4 regions of the Pseudomonas mercuritolerans genome follow, and region 1 is predicted to be linked to each of the others. Evidence: predicted binding sites of a transcription regulator. Region 1 holds the regulator's gene; each other region holds the start of a gene.
The links. The regulator FliA, encoded in region 1, starts transcription of late flagellar genes. The targets are predictions, from matches to a motif close to CTAAAGTTTNNNNNNNNNNNGCCGNTAA.
Positions count from the first base shown of each region.

Region 2: ND528_RS06750 (methyl-accepting chemotaxis protein) is a predicted target of FliA. The motif match lies at 5,716-5,743, and genes of this name have one in related genera.
Region 3: flgM (flagellar biosynthesis anti-sigma factor FlgM) is a predicted target of FliA. The motif match lies at 4,211-4,238, and genes of this name have one in related genera.
Region 4: motA (flagellar motor stator protein MotA) is a predicted target of FliA. The motif match lies at 2,816-2,843, and genes of this name have one in related genera.

Region 1 is NZ_JAMSHA010000001.1:941,197-949,269, forward strand. Features, by position in the region: gene ND528_RS04400 (chemotaxis protein CheA) at 1-1,727, opposite strand, end outside; gene ND528_RS04405 (protein phosphatase CheZ) at 1,781-2,569, opposite strand; gene ND528_RS04410 (chemotaxis response regulator CheY) at 2,588-2,959, opposite strand; gene fliA (RNA polymerase sigma factor FliA) at 3,127-3,867, opposite strand; gene fleN (flagellar synthesis regulator FleN) at 3,864-4,694, opposite strand; gene flhF (flagellar biosynthesis protein FlhF) at 4,811-6,151, opposite strand; gene flhA (flagellar biosynthesis protein FlhA) at 6,163-8,073, opposite strand, start outside.
Region 2 is NZ_JAMSHA010000002.1:426,099-434,171, reverse strand. Features, by position in the region: gene rep (DNA helicase Rep) at 1-1,116, opposite strand, end outside; gene ND528_RS06765 (putative bifunctional diguanylate cyclase/phosphodiesterase) at 1,389-3,062, shown strand; gene ND528_RS06760 (NorM family multidrug efflux MATE transporter) at 3,191-4,585, opposite strand; gene ND528_RS06755 (LysR substrate-binding domain-containing protein) at 4,745-5,665, shown strand; gene ND528_RS06750 (methyl-accepting chemotaxis protein) at 5,853-7,829, shown strand; gene ND528_RS06745 (aldose 1-epimerase family protein) at 8,025-8,073, shown strand, end outside.
Region 3 is NZ_JAMSHA010000004.1:221,292-229,364, reverse strand. Features, by position in the region: gene flgD (flagellar hook assembly protein FlgD) at 1-221, opposite strand, end outside; gene flgC (flagellar basal body rod protein FlgC) at 237-680, opposite strand; gene flgB (flagellar basal body rod protein FlgB) at 684-1,094, opposite strand; gene cheR (protein-glutamate O-methyltransferase CheR) at 1,462-2,289, opposite strand; gene ND528_RS13120 (chemotaxis protein CheV) at 2,336-3,268, opposite strand; gene flgA (flagellar basal body P-ring formation chaperone FlgA) at 3,351-4,112, shown strand; gene flgM (flagellar biosynthesis anti-sigma factor FlgM) at 4,275-4,601, shown strand; gene ND528_RS13105 (flagella synthesis protein FlgN) at 4,650-5,117, shown strand; gene ND528_RS13100 (flagellar brake protein) at 5,210-5,956, shown strand; gene ND528_RS13095 (MFS transporter) at 6,030-7,418, opposite strand; gene ND528_RS13090 (glutamine synthetase family protein) at 7,488-8,073, opposite strand, start outside.
Region 4 is NZ_JAMSHA010000006.1:309,464-317,536, forward strand. Features, by position in the region: gene asd (archaetidylserine decarboxylase) at 1-331, opposite strand, end outside; gene rhdA (thiosulfate sulfurtransferase) at 331-1,164, opposite strand; gene ND528_RS18775 (HDOD domain-containing protein) at 1,207-2,745, opposite strand; gene motA (flagellar motor stator protein MotA) at 2,912-3,763, shown strand; gene motB (flagellar motor protein MotB) at 3,767-4,807, shown strand; gene ND528_RS18790 (toll/interleukin-1 receptor domain-containing protein) at 5,071-5,556, opposite strand; gene ND528_RS18795 (caspase family protein) at 5,556-6,515, opposite strand; gene rsgA (small ribosomal subunit biogenesis GTPase RsgA) at 6,829-7,860, opposite strand; gene orn (oligoribonuclease) at 7,968-8,073, shown strand, end outside.

The sequences.
Region 1 (8,073 bases):
TCGGTCTTGGTCGAGAAACCCGGGGCGAAAATCAGGTTGTAGCACTCGGTATCGCTCAGGCGATCGGCCGCGTCCTTGTCCATCACACCGCGTTTTACCGCGATCGAACGCAGGACGTTCGGGTCCATGCCTTTGCCGTCGTCAGAGATCGACAGCAGGATATGGTCGCCTTCCTGCTCGGCCGCCAGCACCACGCGACCGCCACGGGCCTTGCCCGATGCTTCGCGCTCTTCTGGCGACTCGATGCCGTGGTCGACAGCGTTGCGCACCAAGTGGACCAGCGGGTCGGCCAGGGCCTCGACAAGGTTTTTGTCGAGGTCGGTTTCTTCACCCACCAGTTCCAGGTTGATCTCTTTCTTGAGCTGCCGTGCGAGGTCACGAACCAGACGCGGGAAGCGCCCGAAGACCTTCTTGATCGGCTGCATCCGCGTCTTCATCACGGCGGTCTGCAGGTCAGCGGTGACCACGTCGAGGTTCGACACGGCCTTGGACATGGCTTCGTCGCCGCTGTTGAGGCCCAGGCGCACCAGACGGTTACGCACCAGCACCAGCTCGCCGACCATGTTCATGATCTCGTCGAGCCGCGCGGTATCGACGCGCACGGTGGTTTCTGCTTCGCTGGCCGGTTTTTCTGCCGGGGCAGCGGCTGGCGCACGGGCCGGTGCCGGTGCCGGTGCAGCCGCGGCGGCCGGTTTCGGCGCTTCGGCTTTCGGCTCAGGCTTGGCCGCAGGTTTCGGCGCAGCGGCTGCAGCAGGTGCCTTGGCGGCAGGCGTGGCGACGCTTGATGCGGAGCCAGCAGTCGCAGCGCTGGCGTCAAACTTGCCTTTGCCGTGCAATTCGTCGAGCAGCGATTCGAATTCGTGATCGCTGATCAGGTCGCTGCCGGCCGCAGCGGCGGCCGGTGCAGCAGGTGCTGCCGGCGCCGAAGCGATGGCCGATTCCAGCGCGTCAACGGCGAAGTTGCCCTTGCCGTGCAACTGATCGAGCAAGGCTTCGAATTCGTCGTCGGTGATGTCCGAGCTGTCGCCCTTGGCAGGCGCTGCCGGAGCTGCTGGCGCCGCTGGAGCGACCGCATCGACAGCGAACTGGCCTTTGCCGTGCAGTTGATCGAGCAGCGATTCAAATTCGGCGTCGGTGATTTCATCGCTGGCCGCCGTGTCGGCAACCTGCGCGGGCGCCACAGCAGCGGCCGGGGCCTCGGCCTGGGCCTGGGCCTTGACGGCATTCAGCGAGTCCAGCAGTTGTTCGAATTCGTTATCGGTGATGTCGTCCGATGCGCTTTCGGCGACCGGTTCTTCCACCACTTCCACTGGCGCGGCAACGGCTTCATCCGCCGATTGCGGCTCGGCCAGACGCGCCAGCGCGGCCAGCAGTTCCGGCGTGGCAGCGGTGATCGGTGCACGTTCACGGACTTCGCTGAACATGCTGTTCACCGCGTCCAGTGCTTCGAGCACCACGTCCATCAGTTCTGCATCAACGCGACGCTCACCCTTGCGCAGGATGTCGAACACGTTTTCGGCGATGTGACAGCACTCCACCAGCTCATTGAGCTGAAGGAAGCCGGCGCCCCCTTTTACAGTGTGGAAACCGCGAAAAATTGCATTGAGCAGATCTGCATCATCCGGGCGGCTTTCCAGCTCGACCAGTTGTTCGGACAGTTGCTCAAGAATCTCGCCGGCCTCAACCAGGAAATCCTGAAGGATCTCTTCATCGGCGCCGAAGCTCATTAATGGGGTGCTCCTACAGGTCTAAAAACCCAAAAAACCCGAATTCCGAAACTCTAGAATCCAAGGCTGGATAACAAATCGTCCACATCGTCCTGACCGGACACAACGTCTTCTCGTTTATCGGCATGAATCTGCGGACCTTCACCCTGCGAGAGATGTTTTTGTGGATCTTTTTCAGCAAGCATTGCGGCGCGGTCATGTTCGATGCCCGCAAAGCGGTCGACCTGACTGGCCATGAGCACGAGTTTGAGCAGATTGCTTTCGACTTCGGTGACCAGTTGGGTCACACGCTTGATCACTTGACCTGTGAGGTCCTGGTAATCCTGAGCCAGCAGGATGTCGTTGAGGTTGCTCGACACCGCACGGTTGTCCGTGCTGCTGCGTGACAGAAAACCGTCGACCCGGCGCGCCAGTTCGCGGAACTCTTCAGCCCCGACCTCGCGACGCATGAAGCGGCCCCAATCGGCGCTCAACGTCTGCGCTTCATCAGCGAGACTGTTGACCACCGGCGTGGCGCTTTCCACCAGATCCATGGTGCGGTTGGCCGCGGCTTCCGTCAGCTTGACCACATAGCCCAGGCGTTCGGTGGCGTCGGTGATTTGCGACACTTCCTCAGCCTGCGGCATGTGCGGATCGATCTGGAAATTGACGATCGCACTGTGCAGTTCACGTGTGAGCTTGCCCACTTCCTGATACAGGCCGCGGTCACGGGTCTGATTGAGCTCATGGATCAGTTGCACCGCGTCGCCGAACCTGCCTTTTTCAAGGCTCTCGACCAGTTCGACCGCGTGTTTTTTCAGGGTCGATTCGAAATCGCCCTGTGATGATTCGTTATGCTCCATAGCTCCCCCGCGCATTCATCAGCCGATGCGTTCGAAAATCTTCTCGATTTTGTCTTTCAACGCTTGAGCCGTGAAAGGTTTGACCACGTAACCGTTCACACCGGCCTGGGCGGCCTCGATGATCTGCTCGCGCTTGGCTTCAGCAGTCACCATCAACACCGGGAGGTGCTTGAGTTTTTCATCGGCGCGCACGTGACGCAGCAGGTCGATACCGGTCATGCCCGGCATGTTCCAGTCCGTTACCAGAAAGTCGATGCTGCCGCTGTTGAGCACCGGAATGGCAGTGGTGCCATCGTCGGCCTCGACGGTGTTGGTGAACCCAAGATCGCGCAGCAGGTTCTTGATGATCCGCCGCATCGTTGAGAAGTCATCAACGATGAGGATTTTCATGTCTTTGTTCAATTCGACCTCCAAGCAGTCTTAAACGCGCCCAGCACCTGGACGCGCCACTTCAATCAATCGGCGCAGCACTTAAAGTTTGTCTGGAGCACAACGGATCGAGACCGGCGCCGTTCATCACCGCACCAGCCTCGTTTCGCAGTGTCCCCACACTGCCTTCAGCGCGCTCGCCACTCCCCCAAACGCCCCCGCAGACGGGCCGCGCACTGGCTGTGTAACTGGCTGACCCGCGATTCACTGACGCCAAGGACTTCACCGATTTCCTTGAGGTTCAGCTCTTCGTCGTAGTACAGCGCCAACACCAGTCGCTCACGCTCCGGCAAATTGGCAATCGCGTCCGCCAGCGCCGCCTGGAAGCGTTCATCTTCCAGATCGCGTGACGGCTCCATATGAGCACTGGCGCCATCCTCGTGCAGCCCTTCGTGTTCGCCGTCCTGCAAGAGGTCGTCGAAACTGAACAGGCGACTGCCCAAGGTGTCATTCAGAATCCCGTAGTAATCGTCGAGACTCAATTGGAGTTCGGCCGCAACCTCGTGATCTTTAGCGTCACGGCCGGTTTTAGCTTCAATCGAGCGAATCGCGTCGCTGACCATCCTGGTATTACGGTGAACCGAGCGTGGTGCCCAATCCCCTTTGCGCACTTCATCGAGCATCGCGCCGCGGATTCGAATGCCCGCGTACGTTTCGAAACTGGCGCCTTTGCTGGCGTCGTATTTGGTCGAGACTTCGAGCAAACCGATCATCCCGGCCTGGATCAGGTCTTCGACCTGCACGCTGGCCGGCAGGCGCGCCAGCAAGTGATAGGCAATGCGCTTGACCAGTGGCGCGTAGCGCTCGATCAATTCGTATTGCGCGTCACGCGCCGACTTTTTGTAAAGATTCATGCCACTGGCGGTCATATCACAGGCCCTGCGGTTTGCTGCACGAGACGCTCGACGAAAAATTCCAGATGCCCGCGCGGGTTGGCGGGCAGCGGCCAGGTGTCGACCTTCTGGGCGATGGCCTTGAAGGCCAGCGCGCACTTGGAACGGGGAAAGGCTTCGTAGACGGCGCGCTGCTTCTGCACCGCCTTGCGCACGCTTTCGTCGTACGGCACGGCGCCGACGTATTGTAGGGCGACGTCGAGGAAGCGATCCGTGACCTTGGTCAACTTGGCGAACAAGTTGCGCCCTTCCTGCGGGCTCTGCGCCATGTTGGCCAGCACGCGGAAGCGGTTCATGCCGTAGTCGCGGTTGAGCAACTTGATCAGCGCGTAAGCGTCGGTGATCGAAGTCGGCTCGTCGCAGACCACCAGCAACACTTCCTGGGCGGCACGAACGAAACTGACTACCGAGTCACCAATACCCGCAGCGGTGTCGATCACCAGCACGTCGAGATTGTCGCCGATGTCGCTGAACGCCTGGATCAGGCCGGCGTGTTGCGCCGGGCTCAGGTGCACCATGCTCTGCGTGCCGGAGGCCGCCGGCACGATGCGAATCCCGCCCGGGCCCTGCAACAGCACGTCGCGCAGTTCGCAACGGCCTTCGATAACGTCGGCCAAAGTGCGCTTGGGTGTCAGCCCCAGCAGAACGTCGACGTTCGCCAGGCCCAGGTCGGCGTCCAGCAGCATGACCCGACGGCCAAGCTCTGCCAGCGCCAGCGACAAGTTCACTGACACGTTAGTCTTGCCGACGCCACCTTTGCCGCCGGTCACCGCGATCACCTGTACGGGATGCATGCTGCCCATGTTATTTCTTTACCTTGTCTTGCATAGACGGAGGCCACATTACTGGCTGCGCGTTCCTGATCGGAACAATGCGTGGCAGACCATCGATGTAGGTACAAAAACTGTTCATGATTACCTCAGCCAACCTGCTTGGTCGGGCTGTGATAGATGTCAGCGAACATGTCAGCCATGGCTTCTTCGCTGGGTTCTTCCTGCATTTGCACGCTGACGGCGCGGCTGACCAGTTGATGACGGCGCGGCAGATGCAAATCATCCGGAATCCGTGGGCCATCGGTCAGGTACGCGACCGGCAATTCATGACTGATCGCCAGGCTCAACACTTCGCCGAGACTGGCCGTTTCATCCAGTTTAGTCAGGATGCAGCCGGCCAGCCCGCAACGCTTGTAACTGTGATAAGCGGCGGTTAGAACCTGTTTCTGGCTGGTGGTTGCCAGGACCAGATAATTTTTTGAGCGAATGCCACGCCCGGCCAGGCTCTCAAGCTGCATGCGCAACGCCGGATCACTGGCTTGCAGGCCGGCAGTATCGATCAAAACCACGCGTTTGCGTAGCAGTGGATCCAATGCTTGCACCAGCGACTGGCCCGGATCGACGTGCGTTACCGGCACGTTGAGGATGCGCCCAAGGGTTTTCAGTTGTTCCTGCGCGCCGATGCGGAAGCTGTCCATACTGACCAGCGCGACATTCTGCGCGCCGTACTTGAGCACGTAACGCGCGGCGAGCTTGGCCAGCGTGGTGGTCTTGCCCATGCCGGCAGGGCCGACCATGGCAATCACACCGCCCTCTTCCAGCGGCTCGACTTCCGGTACGGCAATCATCCGCGCCAAATGCGCCAGCAGCATGCGCCAGGCCTGACGCGGCTCTTCGATATCGGTAATCATCGCCAACAGATCGCGCGACAGCGGGCCGGACAGGCCGATTCGCTGCAGACGGCGATACAGATTGGCCTGGGCCGGACGGCTGCCTTGCAGCTGATTCCAGGCCAGGGTGCCGAGCTGCACTTCCATCAGCTCGCGCAGGCTGTTCAATTCAAAACGCATCGACTCCAGCGCACGCGGATCGACACCCGCCGAGGCCTGCGCAGGTGCTGCGGCCGGGCGCGTCGGTGCGGCGTAGGTCGGCTCGCTCAGCGGCTCGGCAGCAGTCAGCGGCAGGCCTGCGGTCAACGGCAGCCCGGCGAACAACTGCTGATTGGTGTTGCCGTCGGCTTCGCCACGCAGGCTCAGCTCGGCCTGGGCGGTGACGATGCGCGACTGGGTCTTGCGCAGCTCGTCTTCGAGTTCCATGTTCGGAACCCGTGGCGCCAGCGCCGACAATTTGTAATCCAGAGCCGCCGTCAACTCGACGCCGCCGGCAATGCGGCGGTTGCCGATGATGGCGGCATCAGCGCCCAGCTCATCGCGAACCAGCTTCATGGCCTGACGCATATCGGCGGCGAAAAAACGCTTAACTTGCATAAACCACTACCTCAGCCGTTGGGCCCTACTGTCGCAACGATGGTCACTTGCTTGTTGTCCGGTACTTCCTGGTAGGCCAGTACATGCAGGCCTGGCACTGCGAGGCGACCGAAGCGCGAGAGCATCGCGCGAATCGGGCCTGCTACCAGCAGGATCACCGGTTGGCCTTGCATTTCCTGACGCTGGGCCGCTTCGATCAACGAACGCTGCAGCTTCTCGGCCATGCTCGGCTCCAGCAGAACGCCCTCTTCCGAGCCTTGTCCTGCCTTCTGCAGACTATTGAGCAATATCTGTTCCAACCTTGGTTCCAATGTGATTACAGGCAGCTCGGACTCAGTGCCTACAATGCTTTGGACGATTGCACGGGATACGCCGACCCGCACAGCGGCGACCAGCGCGGCGGTATCTTGACTCTTGGCAGCGTTGTTCGCGATCGCTTCGGCGATGCTGCGGATGTCGCGCACCGGCACGTGTTCGGCGAGCAGCGCTTGCAGGACCTTGAGCAACTGCGACAACGAAACCACGCCCGGCACCAGTTCTTCCGCCAGTTTCGGCGAACTCTTGGCCAGCAATTGCATGAGTTGCTGCACTTCTTCGTGGCCGATCAGCTCACTGGAGTGCTTGTAGAGAATCTGGTTCAAGTGCGTGGCGACCACGGTACTGGCGTCGACCACGGTGTAGCCGAGCGATTGCGCCTGGGCGCGCTGGCTGATTTCGATCCACACCGCCTCGAGGCCGAAAGCCGGATCTTTGGCGTTGATACCGTTGAGCGAGCCGTAGACCTGGCCGGGGTTGATCGCCAGTTCGCGATCCGGGTAGATCTCGGCCTCGGCGAGGATCACGCCCATCAGCGTCAGGCGGTAAGCGCTCGGCGCCAGATCGAGGTTGTCGCGGATGTGCACGGTCGGCATCAAAAAGCCCAGATCCTGCGAGAGCTTCTTGCGCACGCCCTTGATCCGCGCGAGCAATTGCCCACCCTGATTGCGGTCCACCAGCGGAATCAGGCGATAGCCGACTTCCAGGCCGATCATGTCGATCGGCGTCACGTCGTCCCAGCCCAGCTCTTTGGTTTCCATGGCGCGGGCCGGCGACGGCAGCAGTTCCTGCTGACGCTTGACCTCTTCCAGCGCCACGACCTTGGCGACGTTCTGCTTCTTCCAGAACAGGTACGCGCCGCCCGCAGCCAGCGCCGCCATGCTCAGGAAAGAGAAGTGCGGCATGCCGGGCACCAGGCCCATCACCGCCATCAAACCAGCGGCCACGGCCAGCGCTTTCGGCGAGGCGAACATCTGGCGGTTGATCTGCTTGCCCATGTCTTCCGAGCCGGAAGCACGGGTCACCATGATCGCCGCTGCTGTAGATAACAACAGTGATGGCAATTGCGCCACTAAACCGTCACCGATGGTCAGCAAGGCGTAAACCTTGCCCGCATCGCCGAAGCTCATGCCGTGCTGGAAGATACCCACGGCCATGCCGCCGATAAGGTTGATGAACAGAATCAGCAGGCCGGCGATCGCGTCACCGCGGACGAACTTGCTGGCACCGTCCATCGAACCGTAGAACTCCGCTTCCTGGGCGACTTCCTGACGGCGCGACTTGGCTTGATTCTGGTCGATCAGGCCGGCGTTGAGGTCGGCGTCGATCGCCATTTGTTTGCCGGGCATCGCGTCGAGAGTGAAACGCGCGCTCACCTCGGAAATCCGCCCGGCACCCTTGGTCACCACGACGAAGTTGATGATCATGAGGATCGCGAAGACCACGATACCGACCACGTAGTTACCGCCGATCACCACCTCACCGAAGGCCTGAATCACCTTACCGGCGGCGGCGTGGCCGTCCTGACCGTGGAGCATCACCACTCGCGTCGAGGCCACGTTCAACGCCAGGCGCAGCAGCGTCGCCACCAACAGAATGGTCGGGAA
Region 2 (8,073 bases), on a different contig from region 1:
GCTCAGGCGATACGGCACCTGATGGTGTTGCAGCTTCAATTCGATCAGCTTGGCCTGGTAGTTACCGCGATAGAGAATCGCAAAATCGCTGTAGGGGCGGTCGGTGCGCAAGTGCAGGCTGAGGATTTCCATGGCCACGCGCTCGGCTTCGGCGTCCTCGTTGCGGCAGCGGATCACGCGGATCTCGTCGCCGTGGCCCATCTCGCTCCACAACTGTTTTTCGAATTCGTGCGGATTGTTCGAGATCAGCACGTTGGCGCAGCGCAGGATGCGGCTGGTGGAGCGGTAGTTCTGCTCGAGCATCACCACTTTCAGGGACGGATAGTCGTCCTTGAGCAGCATCAGGTTTTCCGGACGTGCGCCACGCCAAGCGTAGATCGACTGGTCATCGTCGCCCACCACGGTGAACTGGTTGCGCTTGCCGATGAGCATCTTCACCAACAGGTACTGGCTGGCGTTGGTGTCCTGGTATTCGTCGACGAGCAGGTACCGCACCTTGTTCTGCCACTTTTCGAGAATGTCGGCGTGTTCTTCGAAGAGCTTTACCGGCAGCAGGATCAGGTCATCGAAGTCCACCGCGTTGAACGCCTTGAGCGTGCGCTGGTAGTGGGTGTAGACGATGGCGGCGGTCTGCTCCTTCGGGTTGCGCGCGTTTTCCAGGGCCTGGGCGGGCAGGATCAGGTCGTTTTTCCAGGCGCCGATCATGTTCTTGATCTCGTCGACGCCGTCGTCGCCCGCGTATTCCTTCTGCATGATGTCGGTCATCAGGGCTTTGACGTCGGTCTCGTCGAAGATCGAGAAACCGGGTTTGTAGCCCAGCCGCGCATGCTCCTTGCGGATGATGTTCAGGCCCAGGTTGTGGAAGGTGCAGACGGTCAGGCCGCGCCCTTCGCCGGCACGCAACAGGGTGCCGACCCGCTCTTTCATCTCGCGCGCGGCCTTGTTGGTAAAGGTCATGGCGACGATGTACTGGGCGCGAATGCCGCAGTTCTGGATCAGGTGCGCGATCTTGCGCGTGATCACGCTGGTCTTGCCGGAGCCAGCACCGGCGAGCACCAATAGAGGGCCGCCGACGTAGTTCACGGCTTCTTGCTGCCGGGGATTGAGTCGGGACATACGAAAATTCGGGAGTCGTTGACGAAATGGGCCGGCATTTTAACAGGCTCAGCGATTTCTGCTGCTCTGTCCGACTTGTGACGCAGCACGCGATTCAGATTTGCCGCTTTTGTTACTTTCACGCAGGATACGCGGGGATTTTGCGGCTAATGTTCTCATTCGTGACACAAAATAACGTTTCGATGCCGTTGTCATCAGACAACGCATTGGTCATTGTTCAGCACAACGGCATAATGCCCCGCCTACATCATTGCAGAGTCTAGGGAGTCAGCTTGTCTACGCCTGTCGAACCCTTGCGTTTGCTGCTACTGGCCGAGGAGCCAGCGTGGACAGCGTTGTTGCGTGAGTGTCTGGCTCCGATGGGGAGCGCGGCGGTGCTGATCAGCGCGCCGAACTGGGATTCGGTCAGCCGCCTGTTCGAGGACAACCGCCACGCGGTATTACTGACTCTGCCGGCGTTGCAACCGCCACCCGGGCGTTGCAGCCTGCCGACCGTTCTGCTGCTGGAGCACGAGCCGGCCACCGCGCCGGTCGGTGTCAGCGACTGGCTGGTGTTCGACGCTCTCGACGCCGGCATGCTCCAGCGCTGCCTGCGCCATGTGCGCGAGCGCGGCGTGCTGGAAAACACTCTTCAGCGCCTGGCCGAACAGGACCCGCTGACCGGTATCGCCAACCGTCAGGGCTTCCAGACTCTGCTCACCGCGCGCCTTGCCGAAGGCGACGGTCGCGGTCTCGCCCTCGGCCATCTCGATCTCGACAACTTCCGCCATGCCAACGATGCCCTTGGTCATCAGGCCGGCGATCGCTTGATCCTGCAAGTGGTCGCGCGGCTGAAAAGTCAGCTGGAGGCCGGCGATCAACTGGCACGGCTGGGCAGCGATGAATTCGCTCTGCTGATCGATACCCGTCGTGCACCGCAACGCGCCGAGTGGATGGCCGAACGCATCACTGAGGCGTTGGCCGAACCTTACTGGGTTGACGGCGAAAGCCTGCTGATCGGTTCCAGCCTCGGCATCGCCCATGCCCGTGCCAACGGCGGTGCCGATCCACTGATGTGGCACGCCCATATCGCCATGCAGCAGGCCAAGAGCACACAGGGCTGCACGTTTCATATCTTCAACGAACGCATCAACCGCAACGCGCGGAGCATGGCCGACCTCGAAAGCGAACTGCGCCGGGCCTTGCGCCGCGATGAGCTGGAACTGCATTACCAGCCACGCCTGAATCTTGAAGACGGCCAGATTGTCGGCCTCGAAGCGCTGGTGCGCTGGCGTCATGGCGAGCGCGGTCTGTTGCCACCGAGCGAGTTCGTGCCGCTGGCCGAGCAGAGCGGTCTGATCGTGCCGCTGGGCTACTGGGTCATTTCCCGCGCCTTGCGCGATATGCAGGCCTTGCGCGAGCAGGGGCTGCCGGCGCTGCACATGGCGATCAACCTGTCGTTCCGCCAGTTTCAGGACAGCCAGTTGCTGCCGACGCTCAGCCGCCTGATTGCCGAGCGCGGCGTCGAGGCGCAGTGGCTGGAATTCGAACTGACCGAAACCGCGGTGATGCGGCGCAGCGATCTGGTCAAACAGACCATGGACGCCCTCGGCCGCCTCGGTGTGCGCTTCTCGCTGGACGATTTCGGCACCGGGTTTTCGTCGTTCGTGCACCTCAACAGCCTGCCGATCACCTTGTTGAAGATCGACAAGAGTTTTGTCGGCGGCATGGAACAGCGCGAAGAGAACCGCAAACTGGTGCACGCGATGATCAACCTTGCGCACAACCTGCACCTGGAAGTAGTTGCCGAAGGGGTCGAGACGCCGGAGCAACTGGAGTTGCTGCGCGGGTTCGGCTGCGATCAGGTGCAGGGTTACCTGATCAGCCGACCGCTGCCGTTGGAGGATCTGGTGGAATATCTGGCGTCTGGATCGAACCAGCAGCCGGCTTTGGAAATCGTCGGTTGATCACGATTGTTGCGGCCGGCACAAATCCCCGTGGGGGCGAGCCTGCTCGCGAAGGCGTTCTGTCAGCTGAATGATCTGTGCCTGACGCTCGGTCTTCGCGAGCAGGCTCGCTCCCACAAAGGAAACCATCATTCGGCCTGAGGGATGTTGAAACCTTGAGCTTGCGGCTCGCGCCGAATCATCCGCTGCATCTTCCACTCGAATGCCAGCATCAAACTCACCGCCGCACACGCCAGGCCCAGCGCCAATCCCCACCAGACGCCCGTCGGCCCCCAGTTCAAATGGAACGCCATCCACCACGCCGCCGGTGCGCCAATCAGCCAATAGCAAGCGAGCCCCACCAGAAACGTAGTCTTGGCATCCTTGAGCCCACGAATACAGCCCATGGCAATCGTCTGCGTGCCGTCGAACAGCTCGAACCACGCCGCTACGGCCAGCAGGCTCACCGCCAGACGGATCACTTCGGCAAACGCCGGATCGTTGTGGTCGAGGAACAGGCCGACCAACTGGTTCGGCCACAGCCAGAACACCAGGGCAAAACCGAGCATCACCACGGCGCCGAAGGCGATGCCGACACGCCCGGACATGCGCGCATCGACCAATTGCCCGGCGCCATAGTGTTGGCCGACGCGCATGGTGATGGCGTAAGACATCCCGGCCGGGACCATGAAGGCCACCGACACGATCTGCAGGGCGATTTGATGCGCGCCCATCTGCGTACTGCCCATGGTGCCCATGCACAACGCGGCAAAGGCAAACAGCCCGACTTCCACCGCATAGGTGCCGCCAATCGGCAGGCCCAGACGCCACAGTTCTTTCAGGTATTGCCGGTTCGGCCGCGACAGACCGGCGCGCAACGGATAAGCGTCATACGCCGGATGCCGGCGGATATGCCAGGCCAGCGCCAGTGCCATGCAGTTGGCGACAATCGCCGTGACCAGACCGATACCGGTCAGGCCCAGTTGTGGCAGGCCGAACATGCCGGTGATCAGCGCGTAGTTGAGCAGCAAGTTGGCCACCGTACCGGCGAGGCTGATGACCATCACTGGCGTCGCCCGGCCGATTGCACTGGTAAAACCGCGCAGGGCCATGAAGCTCAGGTAGCCGGGCAGGGCGAAGGGCAGGGCGATGAGAAATTGCCCGGCGGCGTTGACGTTGGTTTCGGTTTGGCCGAACAGCAGCAACACCGGTTTGAGGTTCCACAACAACAGCCCGGCGCCGAGGGCCATCAGCCAGGCCAGCCACAACCCGGCCTGGGTCAGGCGCGCGGCACCGATGATGTCGCCCGCACCCTGACGGATTGCCACCAGTGTGCCGACCGCTGCAATCACGCCGATGCAGAAAATCGACACGAACGAGTAGCTCGCGGCACCGAGGCCGCCACCGGCCAGCGCTTCGGGGCTGAGGCGCGCCATCATCAAGGTGTCGGTCAGCACCATCAGCATGTGCGCCAACTGCGAAGCAATCAGCGGCCCCGCCAGCCGCAAAATGGCCCAGAGTTCGGTACGCACAGGATGCTGCATGGTCATCACCACCCAAATATCAGAGGAAGCAGAAGAGCGTCGATTCTCGGCGCTTGGCAGGCTTTGCACAAAGGGATAAAAAGGATGGGTGGCATGATTAATACTCATCCTGAATCGTCCTGCCGAATTGGCTGTATCCCCGCTATTGGAGCTTTGTGTATGTCCCGACGCCTTCCGCCGTTGTATGCCCTGCGCGCATTCGAAGCGGCAGCGCGACACAGCTCGTTCACCCGCGCGGCGGAAGAACTGTCGATCACCCAGAGCGCGGTCAGTCGGCACATGCGCACTCTTGAAGAACACTTCGCCTGCCGGCTGTTTCATCGCAGCGGGCGCAACCTGCAACTGACCGAATCGGCGCGGCTGCTGTTACCCGGTATCCGCGAAGGCTTCGCCGCCCTTGAGCGCGCCTGCAATACCTTGCGCGCCGAGGACGACATCCTGCGCATGAAAGCGCCATCGACCCTGACCATGCGTTGGCTGCTGGCGCGGTTGAGTCGCTTCCGCCATTTGCAGCCGGGCAATGAGGTGCAACTGACCAGCGCATGGATGGATATCGATTCGGTGGACTTCAACAACGAACCATTCGATTGCGCAGTTTTGCTCAGTGACGGGCATTTCCCGCCGGACTGGGAAGCGAGCCTGCTGTTTCCCGAGGAATTGATTCCGGTCGGCGCGCCGAACCTGCTCAATGATCAACCTTGGGATGTAGCGCGTCTGGCGACGGCTGAACTGCTGCACCCGACCCCGGATCGCCGTGACTGGCGCAGTTGGCTGGAGCGCATGGGCCTGTCCGATCAGGTCTCGCTCAAGGGCGGACAAGTGTTCGATACGCTGGAACTGGGCATGATCGCCGCGGCGCGCGGCTACGGCGTTTCGATGGGTGATCTGTTGATGGTCGCCGAAGATGTCGCGCAAGGGCGCTTGAGCCTGCCATGGCCAACCGCCGTCGCCAGTGGCCTGAATTATTACCTGGTGTGGCCGAAACCGCGTCCGGGAGGTGAACGTTTGCGCCGCCTCAGCGATTTTCTCCAAGGCGAAGTCCGCGCCATGCAATTGCCGGCGGTAGAGCGCTTGAGCTGAAACGTTCGAGCCGGCACAATGCCACTACTGCGCCATACCCACGCAATCCGCTCAAGTATTCGGATTTTCCGCCGACTACGAGCATGTGGAACCGTCGTGCCGGTTCCGCGCTACCCCCATTATTAGAATATTTTCCGGGCAATTACCGCGATCAAGGAGGATTCGGTGGCTCGGCCAGGAGCTGTTCATGTCTCAACCTCGTGCTCGGATCGCCTCGCAGCTGGGCCTTGCCCTTGCTGTGATACTGGCGATAGTCATCAGCGGCAGTACGGTGTTCGCCTTGCGTTCGCTGGATTCCGCCAACCTCGCCACCCGTGAAGAGCACTTGGCCAGTGAGGCCCGGCTGCTGGCCGATCAACTGAGCACCTTTCACGGTACGCTGCGCGAAAGCACCCTGCGCCTGAGCGGACTGTTCGAAAAGCGCTTCGGCAGTGGTTTGAGTGTGCACCCGGATCAGCCAGTGACCGTGGCCGGCGTGCAGACCCCGGGCCTGCATCTGGGCAACGAGGTGCTGAACAACAACTTCAAGGAAGTTGACGAGTTCAAGCAGATGACCGCCGGCGTGGCCACGGTATTCGTGCGCAGCGGCGAAGACTTCATTCGCGTCAGCACCAACGTCAGCAAGCAGGACGGCACCCGTGCCATCGGCACCGTGCTCGATCATGCCAACCCGGCGTACGCGAAGTTGATGGCGGGGCAGAGTTATGTCGGCCGCTCGCTGCTGTTCGAGCGCTACTACATGTCGCAGTACACACCGGTGCGCGATGCGGGCGGCAAGATCATCGCCGTGTTGTACGTAGGCTTCGATTACACCGATGCCCAGAACGCGCAGTTCGCCAATCTCAAGCGCTTCCGCATTGGCAAGACAGGCTCGCTGGCGCTGCTCGACGAGCAGAACAAATGGCTGGTGCCGATTGCCGGCGTCGAAAACCTGGATCAAGCCGCACCGACCATCAACAACCTGGTGAAAACCCCGGGTAAGGGTGAATTTTGGAGCGACAAGGGTGAGGACTTCTACAGCATCGCCGTGCCGTTCGAAGGTGGCCCGTGGTCGGTGGTGGCGAGCATGCCGAAAGCCGAGATCCGCGCGGTGACCTGGAGCGTCGGTACGCAACTGGCGATCGGTAGCCTGCTGGCGATGTTGCTCGCGGTCGGTTCCGTGGTCTGGCTGCTGCGCAGCAAACTTGCCCCGCTGGGCGATCTGGTGCGTCAGGCCGAAGCCCTCGGTGCCGGTGATCTGAGCGTGCGTCTGAACGTATCGAGCCACGACGAAATCGGTCAGCTGTCCCGCGCGTTCAACCAGATGAGCCAGGCCCTGTCGACCATGGTCGAGCACATCCGCCGGGCCTCGGAAGAGGTCAACAGCCGCGCGCAGGCGTTGTCCGGTTTGTCCGGTGGTGCGTATGAGGGCATGGAGCAACAGTCGGGCGAAATTACCAGCATGGCCGGCGCCGTCGAAGAGTTCAGCGCGACGTCGCTGAACATCGCCGACAACATGGGCGCGACCCAGCGCCTGGCGCAGGAAAACGCGCAGCAGACCCAGATTGGCCGCAGCTCGATGGAAGAAGCGTCGTCGTCGCTGGAGCAGATCGCTGGCGCGCTGAACAGCACCGCCAGCGTGATCAACACGCTGGGGCAGCGCTCGCAGGAAATCGGCGGCATTGTCGGCGTGATCACTTCGATCGCCGAGCAGACCAACCTGTTGGCACTTAACGCTGCCATCGAAGCCGCTCGTGCCGGTGAACAAGGTCGCGGTTTTGCCGTGGTCGCGGACGAAGTGCGCAGCCTCGCCTCGCGTACCCGCCAGGCGACCGACGAAATCTCCAGCATGATCCACAGCATCCAACAGGAAACCGGCAACGCGATCAGCACCATGGAACAGGGCAATGTGCTGATGCAGGAAGGCCTGTCGCGCAACGCCAATGTCGCCTCGGCGCTGGCGCGGATTGATGAGCAGAGCCGTTCGGCAGGCCAGCAGTTTGCTGCGATCACCACCGCCACTCAGGAACAAAGCAGCACTGCGACGTTGCTGAGCAGCAATTTGCAGAGCATCGCCTTGGCCAACAGCGAGCAGCGTGAGGTGGTGTCGAACCTGGCTGTCACCGCGAAAGAGCTGGAGAAGCTGGCGGCGGATCTGCGTTCCGAGGTTGATCGCTTCCGTTGATGCATCTTTGAAACAGCTATCGCGAGCAGGCTCGCTCCCACAGTAGTCGGCGTAATTCACAAATATTGTGAAGGCCCGAAATCCCTGTGGGAGCGAGCCTGCTCGCGAATGCTTTTCTGCCACCGCTTCTTTGGACTTGCTGAAACGTTTCCGCAGCGCTATAAAAATGGCACAACTCCAATAAAGGCTGCTGCCATGACCCCGCTCAAACTCCTCGTCGCCCTCGGCGCATTGTCTGCCGCTT
Region 3 (8,073 bases), on a different contig from region 1:
TGCGCAACGAACGCGCTGTTGTCCTGCGGGTCGAGCGGGTTCTGGTTTTTCAGCTGGGTGACCAGCAATTGCAGGAAAGCATCCTTGCCCAGTGCCTGGCCGCCGGTGGCACTGTTGGTCGCCGAAGCGATGCCGCCCGACGTAGTGCTGCTGGCCTTCTTCGACGAGTTGGCCAGGATGTCGTTCATGCTCAGGCTGCTGGTGGTATCCGTAACGCTCATGGCAGTCGCCCCTTATTACTGACCGAGGGTCAGTACCTTCTGCATCATGGTTTTGGCGGTGTTCATCATTTCCGCGTTGGTCTGGAACGAGCGGCTCGCGGAAATCATGTCAGCCATTTCTTCCACCACGTTGACGTTCGGGTAGTAGACATAGCCCTTGGCGTCGGCGGCCGGATGGTTCGGCTCGTAGCGCGCTTCGAGGTTGCTCTGGTCTTCGACGACGCCGAGCACCTGCACGCCCTGCCCGGCTGCGTCCTGGTTCTGGAACAGCGAATTGCTGCCGCCAGCCTGGCCGCCCTGGAACATGGTGGCGAATACCGGATGGCGCGCGCGGTAGGTCTGGTCGATGCTCGACGAAACGGTTTCGGCGTTGGCGATGTTCGAGGCCACGGTGTTCAGGCGTGTGGTCTGCGCGCTCATGCCGCTGCCGGCAATGTTGAAAACGCTGGACAGGGACATGGATTATTCTCCGCGCAGGGCTGACACCAGCCCTTTGAATTTGCTGTTGAGCAAGGTGAAGCTGGCCTGGAAGCCGACGGCGTTTTCCGCGTAGTTCGACTGTTCCAGTTGAGCGTCGACGGTGTTCTGGTCGATCGAAGGCTGCATCGGCGTGCGATACATCAGCGACTCGTCGCCGTTGCCCAGCCCTTCAGCCTCGATGTGCCGGCTGTTGGTCATGTTCAGGGCAAAGTGGCCGCCGGTCTTGGTCTTCTCGGTCTGTGCTTCGAGCACTTTGGAGAAATCCAGATCCCGCGCCTTGTAGTTCGGGGTGTCGGCGTTGGCGATGTTGTTGGCCAGCACTTCGGCACGCTGGGCGCGGAAGCCCAATGCCTTTTCGTGGATGCCCAGCGCTTTGTCGAAGCTGATGCTCATGTCGGGAACCTTCAGGTGACCGGTTTTTCGTATCTGAGCTTTAGCAAGCGCCGTGCCAAATGGAGGAACCCCCGTATTCCGGGGCTTTGCGCCGAACAGGCTAAGCGGCAATGCCAGAAAAGCGGCAACCGGTTACCGCCGGATGCCGCTTTTCTGCCGCTTGCCGTCGTTGCCAGGTCAGCGCAGATCCCTGTGGGAGCGAGCCTGCTCGCGAAGGCGGCGTGTCAGGCGCCAACTGTCTTACGGACAGACCGCTTTCGCGAGCAGGCTCGCTCCCACAGAGGGTTTGTGGTGTTCGTGGAAAATAATTCGGGCATAAAAACGGGAGGCTTAGAAGGCCTCCCGTTTCTGTATTGCCGCAAACCGCTTATTTCGCCTTGTAGATAATCCCCGGGCTGCACTGGACCATCTGGTAATGATCCGGCAATCCGTTCAGCGCTTCCGAAGCGCCAAGGAACAGATACCCGCCCGGCTTCAACGTGCTGTGAATGCGCAACAGGATGTCCTTCTTCACTTCGGCAGAGAAGTAGATCAGCACGTTGCGGCAGAACACGATGTCGAACTTGCCCAGCGCTGCGTAGCTGTCGAGCAGGTTGAAGGAGCGGAATTCCACCCGGCTCTTGATCGGCGCCTTGACCACCCAGCGCCCCGGCCCTTTCGGGTCGAAGTAGCGTTGCAGGCGTTCCGGCGACAGGCCACGACCGATCGCCAGGCTGTCGTACTCGCCGGTCTTGCAGTTGTTGAGCATCAGGCCCGACAGATCGGTGGCAACGATCTGCACGCCCATCTTCAACTGACCCAGGTTGCTGCGCTCGAACTCGTCGATCGACATCGACAGCGAGTACGGTTCCTGTCCCGACGAGCAGGCCGCCGACCAGATCCGCAGACGCTGGTTGGGGCTGGCCTTGATCGCTTCCGGCAGTACCTTGTTCTTCAAGACTTCAAACGGATAGGTGTCGCGAAACCACAGGGTTTCGTTGGTCGTCATGGCATCGACCACCTGCTCGCGCAAACCGCTGCGCGGCTGGGTCTGGATGCGCTGTACCAGCTCACCCAGGGACTTGATGCCTTGCTGCTCCATCAGTTTGTTGAGACGGCTCGAGACCAGATACTGCTTGTTTTCACCGAGCAGAATGCCACAGGCTTTTTCCAGGAAGACCCGGAACTGTTCGAAATCCAAATTACCCGTAGACAATGATGCCGCCTCTTAAATCGTGTTGACCGCCAGGGGCAGAAGGCCCCTAGCTGATATCTGCTGCTTTGATCCGGTCGACTACCCGGGATGCGAGGTCATCAGGACGGAATTTGGCCAGGAAGTCATCAGCACCGACTTTCTTGACCATCGCCTGATTGAATACCCCCGACAACGAAGTATGCAGGATGATATGGAGCTTTTGCATGCGTGCGTCGCCGCGGATTTCCGCCGTCAGGGTGTACCCGTCCATCTCCGGCATCTCGATGTCGGAAATCATCATCAGGAACTCTTCTTCCGGCTTCTTGCCCTCGTCGACCAGCTTGCGCAGGTAATCCAGCGCCTGCTTGCCGTCGTTCAGCGCCACCACTTCGACACCGATGGTCTGCAGACAACGGGTAACCTGCTTGCGCGCCACCGACGAGTCATCGACCGTCAGCACCCGCAGCGACAACGCCTTGGTCTGCGTCTCGACATCGACCACGCCCACCGAAATCGCTTCCGGCGTCGGCGCCACTTCGGCCAGCACCTTCTCGACGTCGATGATTTCGACCAACTGATTGTCGACCCGCGTCACAGCCGTCAGGTAGTGATCGCGACCGGTGCCCTTGGGCGGCGGATGGATCTCTTCCCAGTTCATGTTGACGATGCGCTCCACCGAGCGGACCAGGAAACCCTGGGTCTTGGTGTTGTACTCCGTGATGATCACGAACGGACTGTTCTTGTCTTTCAACGCACCGGAGCCCGTTGCCATTGCCAGATCCAGGATCGGAATGGTCGCTCCCCGTATATTCGCTACCCCGCACACGACAGGACTGGATTTGGGCATCAACGTCAGCGACGGGCATTGCAACACTTCCCGTACCTTGAACACGTTGATCCCGTAGAGCTGCGGCCCGTCGAGACGGAACAACAGCAGCTCGAGGCGATTCTGCCCTACCAGTTGCGTGCGCTGGTTCACCGAATCCATTACACCAGCCATGCCCAGACTCCTACACCAACGCCAAGTGTTGTTGCGACGCACATTCATTGCTAAACGGCACGGCGCTTGCTTTTTAACTCGTATGAACGCTCAAACGACATTTTCCCGACGCCTGACATCCTCCCTTCGCAAAGGGCTTTGCGCGGTGTCCGCCGTTTGCTGCTTGCTTGCTGGCAGTCCTGCCCATGCAGATGCGGTTACCTTGCCTGATATGCTTATCGGCGTGACTCAGGGCTTTCTTGAATTCACCGTAGAAGACTATTTGGCTTCCAGTCAAACCGAAGGCCGCTACGAAATCGAAGTGAACCAGCTCGACCCGCGCATGCGCATGCCCATGTGCGACAAGGAATTGACAGCCACGCTGGAGAGCCCGGCACGCCCGCTGGGCCGCGTCACGGTGAAGGTTCGCTGCGAAGGCAGTTCGCCCTGGACGGTGTTCGTACCCGCTCAAGTCCGCCTGTTTCGCGAGATCGTGACAACCACTCGTCCGCTGAAACGCGCCGGCATTATCGAGCCGCAGGACGTGACCTTGCGCGAGCGCGACGTCAGCACGATCAATCAGGGTTTCCTGACCTCGGTCGACGAAGCGATCGGGCAGAAACTTACCCGACCAACGGTCGCCGATCAGGTCATCACCCTGGTGCATCTGGAACAGGCCGAAGTGGTGCGCAAGGGTGACCAGGTGGTGATCACTGCGCGCAGCGGCACCCTTGCCGTACGCATGCCGGGGGAAGCGCTCTCCAATGGCGGCATGAAAGAACAGATTCGAGTAAAAAACCTTAACTCTCAAAGAGTTATCAAGGCGCAGGTGATTGCGCCGGGACAGGTCGAAGTGGCCATGTAAAAGCCTCGTGGAGAAAACTGGCGCCGATCCCGTCGCTTCCCTAAACTGTGCCGCAGCAGGTCTCGCAACGGCGCATGCAAGCTTATGGTTGATTGGGCCTAAAGTTTTTCAGGGGATAGCCGAAAACATGGCAAGCGTCCAAATTCCCAGAGGTTTTTTATCATGGTTATCGATTTCAACCGATTGAACAGTTCCTCGTCACTAACCGGCAGCACACGTACCAGCAACGCCAAGGAAAGCGCTGAAAACAGCCCCTCCGCACCGCTGAATACTCAGGCCGAACCGGCCAGTGCCGCCAAAAGCGGGGAATCGGTACACCTCAGCAATGAGGCTCAACAGTTGCAGAAGGTCACTGACAAGCTGCGCGATCAGCCTGCTGTCGACAAAGCCCGTGTGGCCGAGTTGAAAGCCGCGATTGCCGATGGCAGCTATAAAGTCGACAGCAACCGTGTAGCCAGCAAACTGCTCAACTTCGAAGCCCAGCGCTAGGCTTTTGCCGGCGCCAGGCTTTTGGACGCTTAAACCCCAAGGCCAGCCATGCACGACACTAACTTATTGCAACTGATCAACGACGACTTTGCTCCAGCGCAACAATTGCTGGAGTTATTGCAAACCGAATCCCTCGCTTTGCATGGTCGTGACATGCCGTTGCTGGAAGAAATTCTGGCGACCAAGCAAGCGTTGATCATTCTGCTCGAGCAGCATGGCCGCAAGCGCAGCGAAATCCTCGCCAGCCTCAACCTGCCGACCGATCGCACAGGTCTCGAGCAACTGGCCAGCCAGTCGAGCATTGGCGACCAGTTGCTAACCCAGGGCGACGCCCTGACCGCGCTGATCGCCCAGTGCCAGGCTGCCAACGTCAAGAATGGCCAGTCGATCCAGATCCAGCAGGCGACCACGGCCAATCAGCTGAAAATCCTCACCGGCGGCGAGCCGCCAGCGCTTTACGACGCCAGCGGCACCTTTGCCAAACCGGTCAAGCCGCGAACGCTCAGCCAGGCATGAGCCATTCGCTGACCCTGCACTATCCACTTGCGCAACATGCTGGCAAAATACTGGCCAGCCGTAGTCTTATTTTGTCTGGAGATTGAAGAACCGTGTCCAACACCCTAAGCGCGGATGATGCTCCGCAGCCTCCGAAGGTGCTCACCACGCCACTGGAAATCTCCAGCAATCTGCGCCAGCTGCAAGACAGCCACGATCCGCTGATCATCACCTTCCATGAACGCAGCCAGCGTTTTCAGAGTTACCTGATCAAGGTCGACCGCGAAACCGCAACGATTGCGCTGGACGAAATGATCCCGCGCGATGGAGAGCGCTTCCTCCAGGCTGGCGAACCGTTCAAGGTCGAAGGCTTTCATGACGGCGTGCGGATTGCCTGGGAATGCAACGGCACGCTGAACATCGAAGAATCCGACGGCGACCGTTTCTACACCGGCGACCTGCCGAGCGAAGTGGTCTACCACCAGCGCCGTAACGCCTTCCGCGCTGCGCTGAAACTCACCGATCTGGTCAGCGTCGAACTGGGCGGCGAAAAGCTCAAGGCGCCTATCCACGGCAAGCTGCTGGATATTTCCGCGACCGGTTGCAAGTTCCGCTTCGAAGGCGACATCACTGATCGCCTGCAACTGGGCCAGGTCTACGATCGTCTGATCGCCCCGCCGCTGTTCGGCAATCAGCCAACGTCGGTGGAGCTGCGCTATCTGCATTTCGAAGAAAAACTCAACATCACCTTCGCCGGTCTGCGCTTCCACAACATCAGTGGCCAGGCTGCGCGCAACGTCGAGCGTTTTGTTTACCAGTTGCAACGTGAAGCACGGCGTTTTGACAAAGACGATCTCTGAGTCGCAGCGATCAAAAAAAAGGGCAGTCCCGCACAGGGCTGCCCTTTTTTATGCGCCGGTGTTTACCTTCGATTCAGGGCCTGCCACCGCTGATATCCGGCGCAGGCTTATCGTCATTGCCGCTGTCCAGTTCGGTTTCAACGACTGCTTCCGGCTGCGCTTCGGGCTCAGGCTCAGGCTCAGGAGTGACCGGCGCCGGGTCCTGGACCATCTGCTCCTGCACCACCTGCTCGTCGACACGCGGGTCAAGGGCCGCCACCAGCGGCGAGCTCGACATGCTGTCCGGCATCGCCACGTGATGCAGCGGTGCGTCGTCGACCTGGTGCAGGTTGGTCACTGCTTTCGGACGAATCCGCCAGACCAGCACCAACGCGAAGAAACTGAAGAACGCATACAGGCTCTGACTGCCGAGAAACTTCATCAATACACCCGCCAGCAGCGGCCCAATGCTCGCGCCGACGCCGTAAGTCACCAGCAGCATGGCGGTCAGCGACACCCGGCGATCGCCTTCGACGTGGTCGTTGGAAAACGCCACCGCCAGCGGATACAGGCAGAATTGCACCAGCGAACAGAAGAAACCGACGACGAACAGCACCTCCAGCGGCACCTGCGGCATGATCGCCAACGGCAACGCCGCCACCGCCAGAAACCCGGCAAAGCAGCGAATCAGCAGCGCGCGGTCGTAGCGGTCGGACAACCAGCCCAACGGCCACTGCACCAGCAGACCGGCAAAAATGCAGCTACCCATGAACAGACCGACCTGCTCGGTCGACAGCCCTTGCTGCGAGGCGTACAGCGGTGCCAGACCATAAAACGAACCAATGATCAGACCGGCGCCGAGCACCGTGCTCAGCGATTGCGGCACCCGTTTGATAAAGAAGCGCGGCTCCATCGGCGCCGGATGCAATGGCGCCGGGTGAATCCGCCGGGTCAGCGTCACCGGTACCAGACACAGGGCAAAGCACAGCGCCACCAGCATCAGCAGTTCCAGGCCGAGCCCAGGGTGCATGACCAGAATCAGCTGGCCCAGCACCAGGCCCAGGTACGAGGCGATCATGTAACCGCTGAACACCAGCCCGCGCTGATTGGCGTCGGCCTGCTCGTTGAGCCAGCTCTCGATGACCATGTACTGGCACATCATGCCGAGACCGACGATCGTCCGCAGCACCAGCCACGCCGGTAGCCAGTCCACCAGCCCATGGCCGAGCACCGCCGCGCCGACGATCCCGGCACACGCCGAGTACGCACGGATATGCCCGACCCGGGCAATCAGGCGATGGCCGATCTTGCCGCCCAGCACCAGACCGAAATAGTTGGCCGCCATCAGCGCCCCGACCCACAAACCGTCGACGTTGTCGGCGGCCAGACGCAAAGCCAGATAAGTAGAGAGAAGACCTGAGCCGATCAACATCATCAGCGAGGCGAAATACAGCGCTCGAAAGGATTTCCAGATTTGGCGCATCGGCGTTCCGAGCGGCTCCTTGCAGTAAATACCGGGCGGTCAGAACGACTGCCCGGCAGCAGCGATACGTCAGGCCTGGGCGGCCAGCACACGGCGCTCCCAGGGAGTGATTTCATCAAAGAAACTGGTCAACTCCATGGTCTTCGAAGCGATGTAGCCTTCGATGAACTCCGACCCGAACAGTTCCCTCGCCAACTGGCTACGTTTCAGACGCTCCAGCGCGGCGTGTAAGGTACACGGCAAGGCCAGATTATCCGGCACGGCGAACTCACCCTGGATTGCCGCGCTCGGCTCCAGTTCCTGCTCGATGCCATGCAAACCCGCAGCCAGACTGGCGGCGATCGCCAGATAAGGGTTGGCGTCGGCGCCCGGCAAGCGGTTTTCGACCCGACGTGCGGCCGGCGAGCTGGCGGGAATACGCAAGCCGGCGGCGCGATTGTCATGGGACCAACAGGCATTGTTCGGCGACGCGTACGGATGACACAGGCGCTGATAGGAATTCACGTTGGGCGCAAACAGTGCGGTGAAATCGGCGAGGCCTGCCTGTTGTCCGCCGATGAAGTGGCGGAACATCGACGTCGGCTCGCCGTTCGAGTCAGTGAATACATTCTTGCCGCTGCCGATCTCAACGATGCTCTGGTGAATATGCATCGAA
Region 4 (8,073 bases), on a different contig from region 1:
TGTGGCCCTTGGCCTGGAACACGCGACCGTGCTCGATCGGGCCGAGCTGGCTGACCGCACCGTCGGCCGGGCTGAGGATCGCGCCCGGGGTTTCGTCCAGTGGACGCGCGCCGTCTTTCAACGCACGCGTAAAGAATGCGTTGAAGTGCTCGTAAGCAGTGAGGTCTTCGACCAGCGCTTGCGACATGTCCACTTGATAACGCTTGGCGAACCATTGGGTGAAGGCATTCTTGAACCAGCGCACGCGGCATTCGGCGATGCAGCCGGCCAGGCGCGACAGCAGGTGATGCGGCAGCAAGTATTGGCTGAGGATAAACAGACGCTCTTTCATTAGTTGTCCTTGGAAGCTTGAATCTCGACAGGCGTGTCGGGGTGGTTGCCCCATTCGCCCCAGGAGCCGGCGTAGCCCTTGACCCGCGGATAACCGAGGGATTTGGCCACCAGATAAGTGAAGCCCGACCGGTGATGGGTCTGGCAGTGGGTAATGATTTCCTTGTCCTTGGTGATCCCGAGGTTTTCGAGGATCTGCGGCATGTCGCTGCGGATGCGCAACTGACGCGTCTGGTCCATGCCGGCGGTCCATTCGAAATTGACCGCGCCGGGGATGTGTCCACCCTTGGCAGCGAGGACTTTCTCGCCGGAATATTCCAGCGGCCCGCGCGCGTCCCAGATCGCCAGATCGGCGGCGCCGAGACGGCTTTGCAGGTATTCGCGGGTGGCGGTCGGTTCATCGTGCAGGGTCAGCGAGACCGGGCCACCGACAACGGGTGGTACCTGGATCGACATCGGCATACCGTCCGCCAGCCAGGCCGGCAGACCACCGTCTATATAGTGGTACTTGTCGTGGCCAATGACATCGAGCAGCCAGATGAAGCGCCCGGCCCAGCCACCGCCCTCATCGTCATACACCACGTAGACCGCATCTTTGCGATGACCGAGCTCACCAAACAACGCTTCCAGATCGGCCTTCGCCGGCATCAGCCCGGGCGCCGGTGGCTGGCCGAGCTGGGTGCGTTTCGGGTCGACAAAACGTGCGCCGGGCAAGTGACCTTCGGCATACCGGGCAGGGCTGGTCAGGTCCACCAGAATCAGTTCCGGCGACTCCAGACGCGGCAGCAGGTCGCTCGGCTCGATGACAAGCGGCAAGCCAGAGAAGTCAGACATGTGAGGTCTCCAGAGCACAAAGGGGAGGATTGTAGCGCAGGCTCATTGGCCGCGGCTGCTAAAGCTGTGCAGGGCTTTTTCGATGCACTGCGCGGTTTTGCCGAAGGCTTGTACGGTGATGTCGGCGAACGGCCCGCCGCCCTGATCGGCAACGACAATCATGATCACCCGGCCGTTGTTGACCAATGAACGCAGGAACAGATGCTCGCCGCGAAACAGCGTGCGCAGGCTCGCCGGTAACAAGGCAGAGAATTGCACATTGTTCTCCGGCGAGATCCGCACCTGCGCCTGCTGAGCGAGCAGGCGTTGCAGGACCTTGCTCTGGCTGACGACAAAACTCAGCGCCGCCGCATCCTTCGGCAAACCGGCGGTCTGGTGCACGCGCAGGGTCGTGTGTGTGCGGTCGGCCATCAGAATCATCACCCGGCGCATGCCGCTCGCCACCAGTGCCTCGCGGGCGGCGACGGTCAGGCTCATGGCATTGGTGAAGCGGCTGGGTTCGGCTAGCAGTTCGGCGCATTGCCGACGCCACTGGCCCAAGTCATCCGCATTCGGCGCTGCGGCCGGGAGCATGCCGGCCGGCAAGCGACGAGTGCCCCACGGCCAGATCAGCGAAACCGCCGGGTGCCACAAATCAGGCATTGCATGCTGACGCGCGCTGTTCGCCGCTTGCTGGTGCAGCTGTTGCTGCACTTCGTCCATGGAAATCTGCAGATACAGGCTGGTCAGATACTGCCAGCGCTTGCTGTGCGGACTGTCCCAGGCCTGTTGCGCCGACAGCGCCAGGCCGTTGGCGAGCAGCACCGTATTGGCCGGTTGGTTGAGCCAGCGCCGCAGCGTCGGGTCATCGTCGAGGCGGTTCTGCTGACGTAGCGGGTGCTCGCTGTCACGGGCGATGCGCAGGACTTTGACCAGTTCGCGTTGTTCGCCGAGCAGCAATTTGTAGCCTTGCTCGACCCAGATCGGCAGATGCCAGGCCTCGACCAGTGCCTCGGCAATCTCCAACAGGCGCACGCCGAACAATTGCTTTTCGACCACCCGCGCCGACTCGCCCTTGTGGATCACCCGCAGTTCCCACTCCTCAAGCAACTGCGGATAGGTCAGTGCCAATGGCCACAGCGGCGACAAAAACAGCAGACTGCCCCAATGGATGTCCTGCCACAGCCGCGCCAGGCGACTGGCAAAAAAACCGTTGGCCTGCTGTGTCGCGTGTTGGCTGATCAGCTGCAATTGGCGCAAAGCCTTGGGGATCTGCCGGTGCGGTTCGGCGGGCAGGCGCGCGAGCAGTTCTTCGGTGCGCGCCAGGCCCAGGCGATTGATCGCCACCTCGAGATTTTCCGCTGGCGCGGCCATGGTGCCGTGGGTGTGACGATTCGCCTCACGGATGATGCTCAAGGCCAGCGCCGGGCTGTCCTGCATCAGATCGGCGATGTCACGCAGCGAGCTGCGGTTGTCGCGGATCGCCCGGCAGACTTTGTCGTGAGCCTCTTGTGGTACGGGCAGGCGGACGCTGTCGAGCAGCTTGACCCAGCCGTCGAGGGTGGTCGGTTTTGCGTGTGGGACGTTCGTTTCATTAGCCATGTCTGGACGAGATCTTCACTGACTGTAGACGCGCCCGGCATGGGCTAAATTGGCTTTTCGCCTGAACTGGCTATAGTCTGGCGCAGTTTTGCCGATAAGTAGAAGAAGAGATTTTTTAACTTCCGAATATGACCTTGAACCCGACTTAAACAAGTACCTTCTACCTATGGCTAAAATTATCGGCATCATCGTCGTATTCGCGAGCGTGCTCGGCGGATACGTGCTCTCCCACGGCAAGATTGCCGCCCTGATCCAGCCCTTCGAGGTGATGATCATCGGCGGTGCGGCCCTCGGTGCATTCCTCCAGGCCAACCCCGGTTACATGACGATGCACGTGCTCAAGAAATCCCTGAGCATGTTCGGTTCGCGCTTCACCCACACCTTCTACCTGGAAGTGCTCGGGCTGATCTACGAGATCCTCAACAAGAGCCGCCGCGAAGGCATGATGGCCATCGAAGGCGACATCGAAGATGCCGCCGCGAGTCCGATCTTCGCCAAGTACCCGGCGGTGCTCAAGGATGAACGCATGACCGCGTTCGTCTGCGATTACCTGCGCATCATGTCCTCCGGCAACATGGCTCCGCACGAACTGGAAGGCCTGTTCGACATGGAACTGTACAGCCTCAAGGAAGACCTCGAGCACCCATCCCACGCAGTCAACGGCATCGCCGACGGCATGCCCGGTTTCGGTATCGTCGCGGCGGTACTCGGTATCGTGGTGACCATGGCCTCGCTGGGCGAGGGCGACCAGGCGTCGATCGGTCTGCACGTGGGTGCGGCACTGGTCGGTACCTTCTTCGGTATTCTCGCGGCGTACGGTTTCTTTGGTCCGCTGGCGCATTCCCTGGCCCACGATGCCAAGGAAGAGCTCAACGTCTACGAAGCCATCAAGGCCTCGCTGGTGGCTTCGGCGTCCGGCATGCCGCCGTCGCTGGCGGTCGAGTTCGGGCGCAAGGTTCTGTACCCGGCGCACCGTCCAAGCTTCGCCGAGCTGGAACAAGCGGTTCGCGGTCGCTAAGTCATGGAAAATAATCAGCCGATCATCGTCAAGCGCGTCAAGCGCATTGCCGCCGGGCACCACGGCGGGGCGTGGAAAATCGCCTTCGCCGACTTTGCCACGGCGATGATGGCGTTCTTCCTGGTGCTGTGGCTGCTGTCCACTGCTACGCCGGAACAGAAGATCGCCATCGCCGGTTATTTCAAGGACCCGGTCGGCTTCTCCGAAAGCGGCACGCCGTACATCATCGACTTGGGTGGCACGCCGACCCTGGCGCCGGAAAACACCCTCAACCCGGAAGTGAAGTCGCAGCCACAGCCGGACAAGGTCACGGTCGACACCGATCAGGTTGAAGGCATGGCCGAGCAGGTCGAGAAGGAGCGTCTCGAACTGCTCCTGCAAGAACTGCAGAACAAGGTCGACGAGAACCCGCAACTGCAGAAGTTCAAGGATCAGATCCTCTTCGAAATTACGCCGAACGGCTTGCGCATCCAGATCATGGACGCCGAGAACCGACCGATGTTCGACTCAGGTTCCGCACGCCTGAAGCCGTACTTCGAAGACATTCTGCTGGCCATGGCTGACACCATCAAAGCGGTGCCAAACAAGATCAGCATCAGCGGCCACACCGACGCCAAGCCGTACATCGGCACTGGCGACTACGGCAACTGGGAGCTGTCGGCCAACCGTGCCAACGCCGCGCGTCGCGCATTGGTCGCCGGCAGCTATCCGGACGCGCAGGTGGCGCGGGTGGTCGGTTATGCCTCGTCGGCGTTGTTCGACCGGGAAAACCCGTTCAACCCGGTTAACCGCCGGATCGACATTGTCGTGCTGACCAAAAAAGCCCAGGCGGCGATTGAAGGTGCGCAGGGCCCTGAGGCGGCGAAACCGGCGGATCAGGGGCAGAACGGTGCTGCTCCGGCAGCCCCGGTTGATCCGGATGCGTTGCCGGCGGACAAGCAGCCAGTGCCGGCTCATGAGTTGCGCGAACGCTTGAATCTGTTTGATGACGCTGCGCCGAAGCCGGCTGAGCCGGGTGGGGCAGCGCCAGCGCCGAAGCAGTGATTTAAAAAGAAACCGACAGTGATGTCGGTTTTTTTTGGGCTGATTTTCGGCTTTGTATTTGGTGCGTTGCCAAGAACAACCCCCCTCACCCCAGCCCTCTCCCCCAAGGGGGGCGAGGGGGAAAGGGAGCCGATTTGTGTGCTTTTCGAATTCGAGTTCGACTCGGTATTTCAGGTCGGTGTACTTGGAACATTCACCTCGGTCAGTCCCCTCTCCCTCTGGGAGAGGGCTAGGGTGAGGGGCTTTTCGAAAGTAACGAAACTCTAGAACCCGCGACGAATCCGGTTCTTAAGCTGTTCATGAAACATCTCTGCATCGCGCTTGTACGCCCCTTTCACCGATTCGCTGATCGAATCCAGCGCCATCGACCGCTTGTTCGACACCTCATCCCGATACGCATCGATAAAGAAATCCAGGTCGCTGGCCGTGCTCAGCTTCGGCCACTTGTCCAGATAGATCGGCAGTTGTGCCGGCCCGGTCTTGAACGTACAGATCCGCCGGTTGCTGATCGTCGCCTCGCCAATCTCGAACGGCACCCACCACGACAGTGCAGTCTTCTCCGATACCACCGCCAGCAGATGCGTGCACTCGGTGATGTTGCGGGTAATGACCCCGGTGATGTCGTCGGTGGTCTGCGATTCCGGATCCAGCACGTCGAGGTAAGTCCTGATCTTCGCTTGGGTCAGACGGGTGTTGATGGCGATCGCATGAGTGCGATCCACATGGCGGTAGCTGATAAAGACTGGCATCAGAAATGTCCTTTGAGGGCGAGTTCGCGGTAATAGGCACCGAGTGCCGTCAGGCGGCAGCCGGTGGAGTGAATGGCGGCGTAGTACATGTGCTCGGCGTCGACCGGTTCGATCAGGCTGTGGCGGTTGCACTTTTGCAATTGGGCGAAGATCTCGCCGTGCTCCGGTATGAACGCCATTTCGGTGGGTTCGTAGCTGGGGTCGAGCGGGAAGACCGATTCGGCTTCGGCGAACCAGTCCGGCAATTTGCGCAGGATCTCCTTGGGAATCAGCGGCGAGACTTCGCGCAGGGAAATGAACTGCGACACATTGGTCTTGAACACCGGACGCTGCTCCCACGGGCCGAGCGCGTTGTCGACGAAGGAGTACAGGCTGCCGGGGGTGATTTTGCCGAGGATATTCGCCGCGCCGCCATGCAGCGCTTGCAGCAGCAGGCCGGTGAACACGCCGTGCTGCGCACCCTCCAGTGCCGGCTCGGCTTTTTTGCAGGCGGTGAGGATGGTCATGCCTTCGCTGACCATGCTGCTCTCGCTGCGCAAGGCGCGCACTTCGCCGGCCGAACCGCTTTCGCAGCAGTCGAGGATGATCATTTTGTTTTTGATCCGCGTGGCTTTGTCCGCCCAGTTGAGAATGTCGCTGATGCGGATGCCGTCCTTGGCGTTGCGGTAATCCTGCGGGATCAGCATGCCTTCGTCAGTGTCGGCGTCGAAACCGCCATGACCGGCGAAATACAGCAGAGCGACGTTGCAGTCGCCGGAAAACAACTCGCGGATCTGGTCTTCGAGTTTTTGCCGGCTCAGGTAATCCTCGGCGGACGTCAGTATCAGATTCTTGAAGTTGGGGTCGCCATTGGCGTTGGTTTTCAGTACCGAGGCCATGGCCATGGCGTCGTTGCAACAGCCGCTGAGCCCGCCAATATGCGTGTAATCGTTGATGCCGATGAACAGTGCCTTGCGCATGGTTACACCACCGTGAGCAGGCTGAACGCGCTGACGATTCTGTGGGGATAACGCAAGTGGGCGCAGCGAGACGAATGGCTGATGAATGAATGACAGCTTTGCATTGGATTCCTCTGAGATCGCGGTAAGCGAAGGAGGAAGCGAATGTAGGCCGCTGGCGCAGACCTACAAGGTCTGCGTGGCAAAACAGAAAGGTCCTGCGAGCAGGTGCGCAAAAGCCTACAGAAGAGACTGATGTTTAACAGCGAGAGGCGTGAGTCAGATGCAGTCCGACAGCCAACGGCCCTTAGTGCAGGGCCGCCGGCGTGACTGTTTAATAGCCGTTTTCAGGCAGGCTGGCGATGATCGAGCGATAGCTGTTCATCCGCTGCTGCTGGATGCGTCCGTCTTCGAGTGCCTTGAGCAGCGCACAACCCGGTTCGCGATCGTGCTTGCAGTCACGGAAACGGCAGGTGCCGAGCAGGTCGTCGAACTCGATGAAACCGGCTTCGACATCGGCGCGGCTGACGTGGCCCAGCCCGAATTCGCGGATGCCCGGGGAGTCGATCAGTTCGCCGCCGCCAGGGAAGTGGAACAGGCGCGCGGTGGTGGTGGTGTGCGTGCCCTGACCGGACAGCTCGGACAACGGTCCGACGCGGGTTTCGACTTCCGGCAGCAGGCTGTTGACCAGCGACGACTTGCCGACGCCGGACTGACCAACGAATACGCTGATGCGCCCGTCGAGCTGCTTTTGCAGCTGTTCCATGCCGTCGCCGTGGTGCGCCGAAACTTCCAGCACCGGATAACCCAGCGTGCGATACACCGCCAGCAACGCATTCAATGCCGGGGCGTTCTGCTCGTCGATCAGGTCGAATTTGTTCAGCAGCAGAAGCGGGCGGATGCCGGCATGTTCGGCGGCGACGAGATAGCGGTCGATCAGGTTGGCGTGAGGCTCGGGCAGCGGCGCGAAAACGATGACGATCATGTCGACGTTGGCGGCAACCGGCTTGAGCTGACCACGGCTGTCGGGGCGGCACAGCTCGGTGCTGCGCGGCAGTTGCGCGACGATCACGCCAATGCCCTGGTTGCCGGCGCGCCAGACGACTTTGTCGCCGGTGACCAGCGCTGGCAGGTTGGCGCGCAAGTGGCAGCGGAACACTTGACCGGCGAGTTCGCCGTCAACGGCTTCGACTTCGACCTGCACGCCGAAGTGGGCGATCACCAGGCCGTGTTGCTCTGGGCCAAGGTCGCCGCCCTCGAGGGCTTCGACCGCCGAGGACTCGCGTTTGGCGGCGCGTGCGGCGCGCTCGCCCTGGATCTTTTCGATGCGCCAGTTTTGACGACGATTGAGTTGGCGTTTGGCCATGGGTGTTCCGTCTGAAGAATGCAGCGATTAGGTAAAACGGCCGCGAGTTTAGCACGCCCGGCCACCGGCCTAGGCTAAACTGCGCAGCATTGCCTAGGAGCCCGAATATGCAAAACCCGCAGAACCTGATCTGGATCGACCTGGAAATGACCGGTCTGGACCCGGACAACGACGTCATCATCGAAATGGCCACCATCGTCACCGACAGTGAGC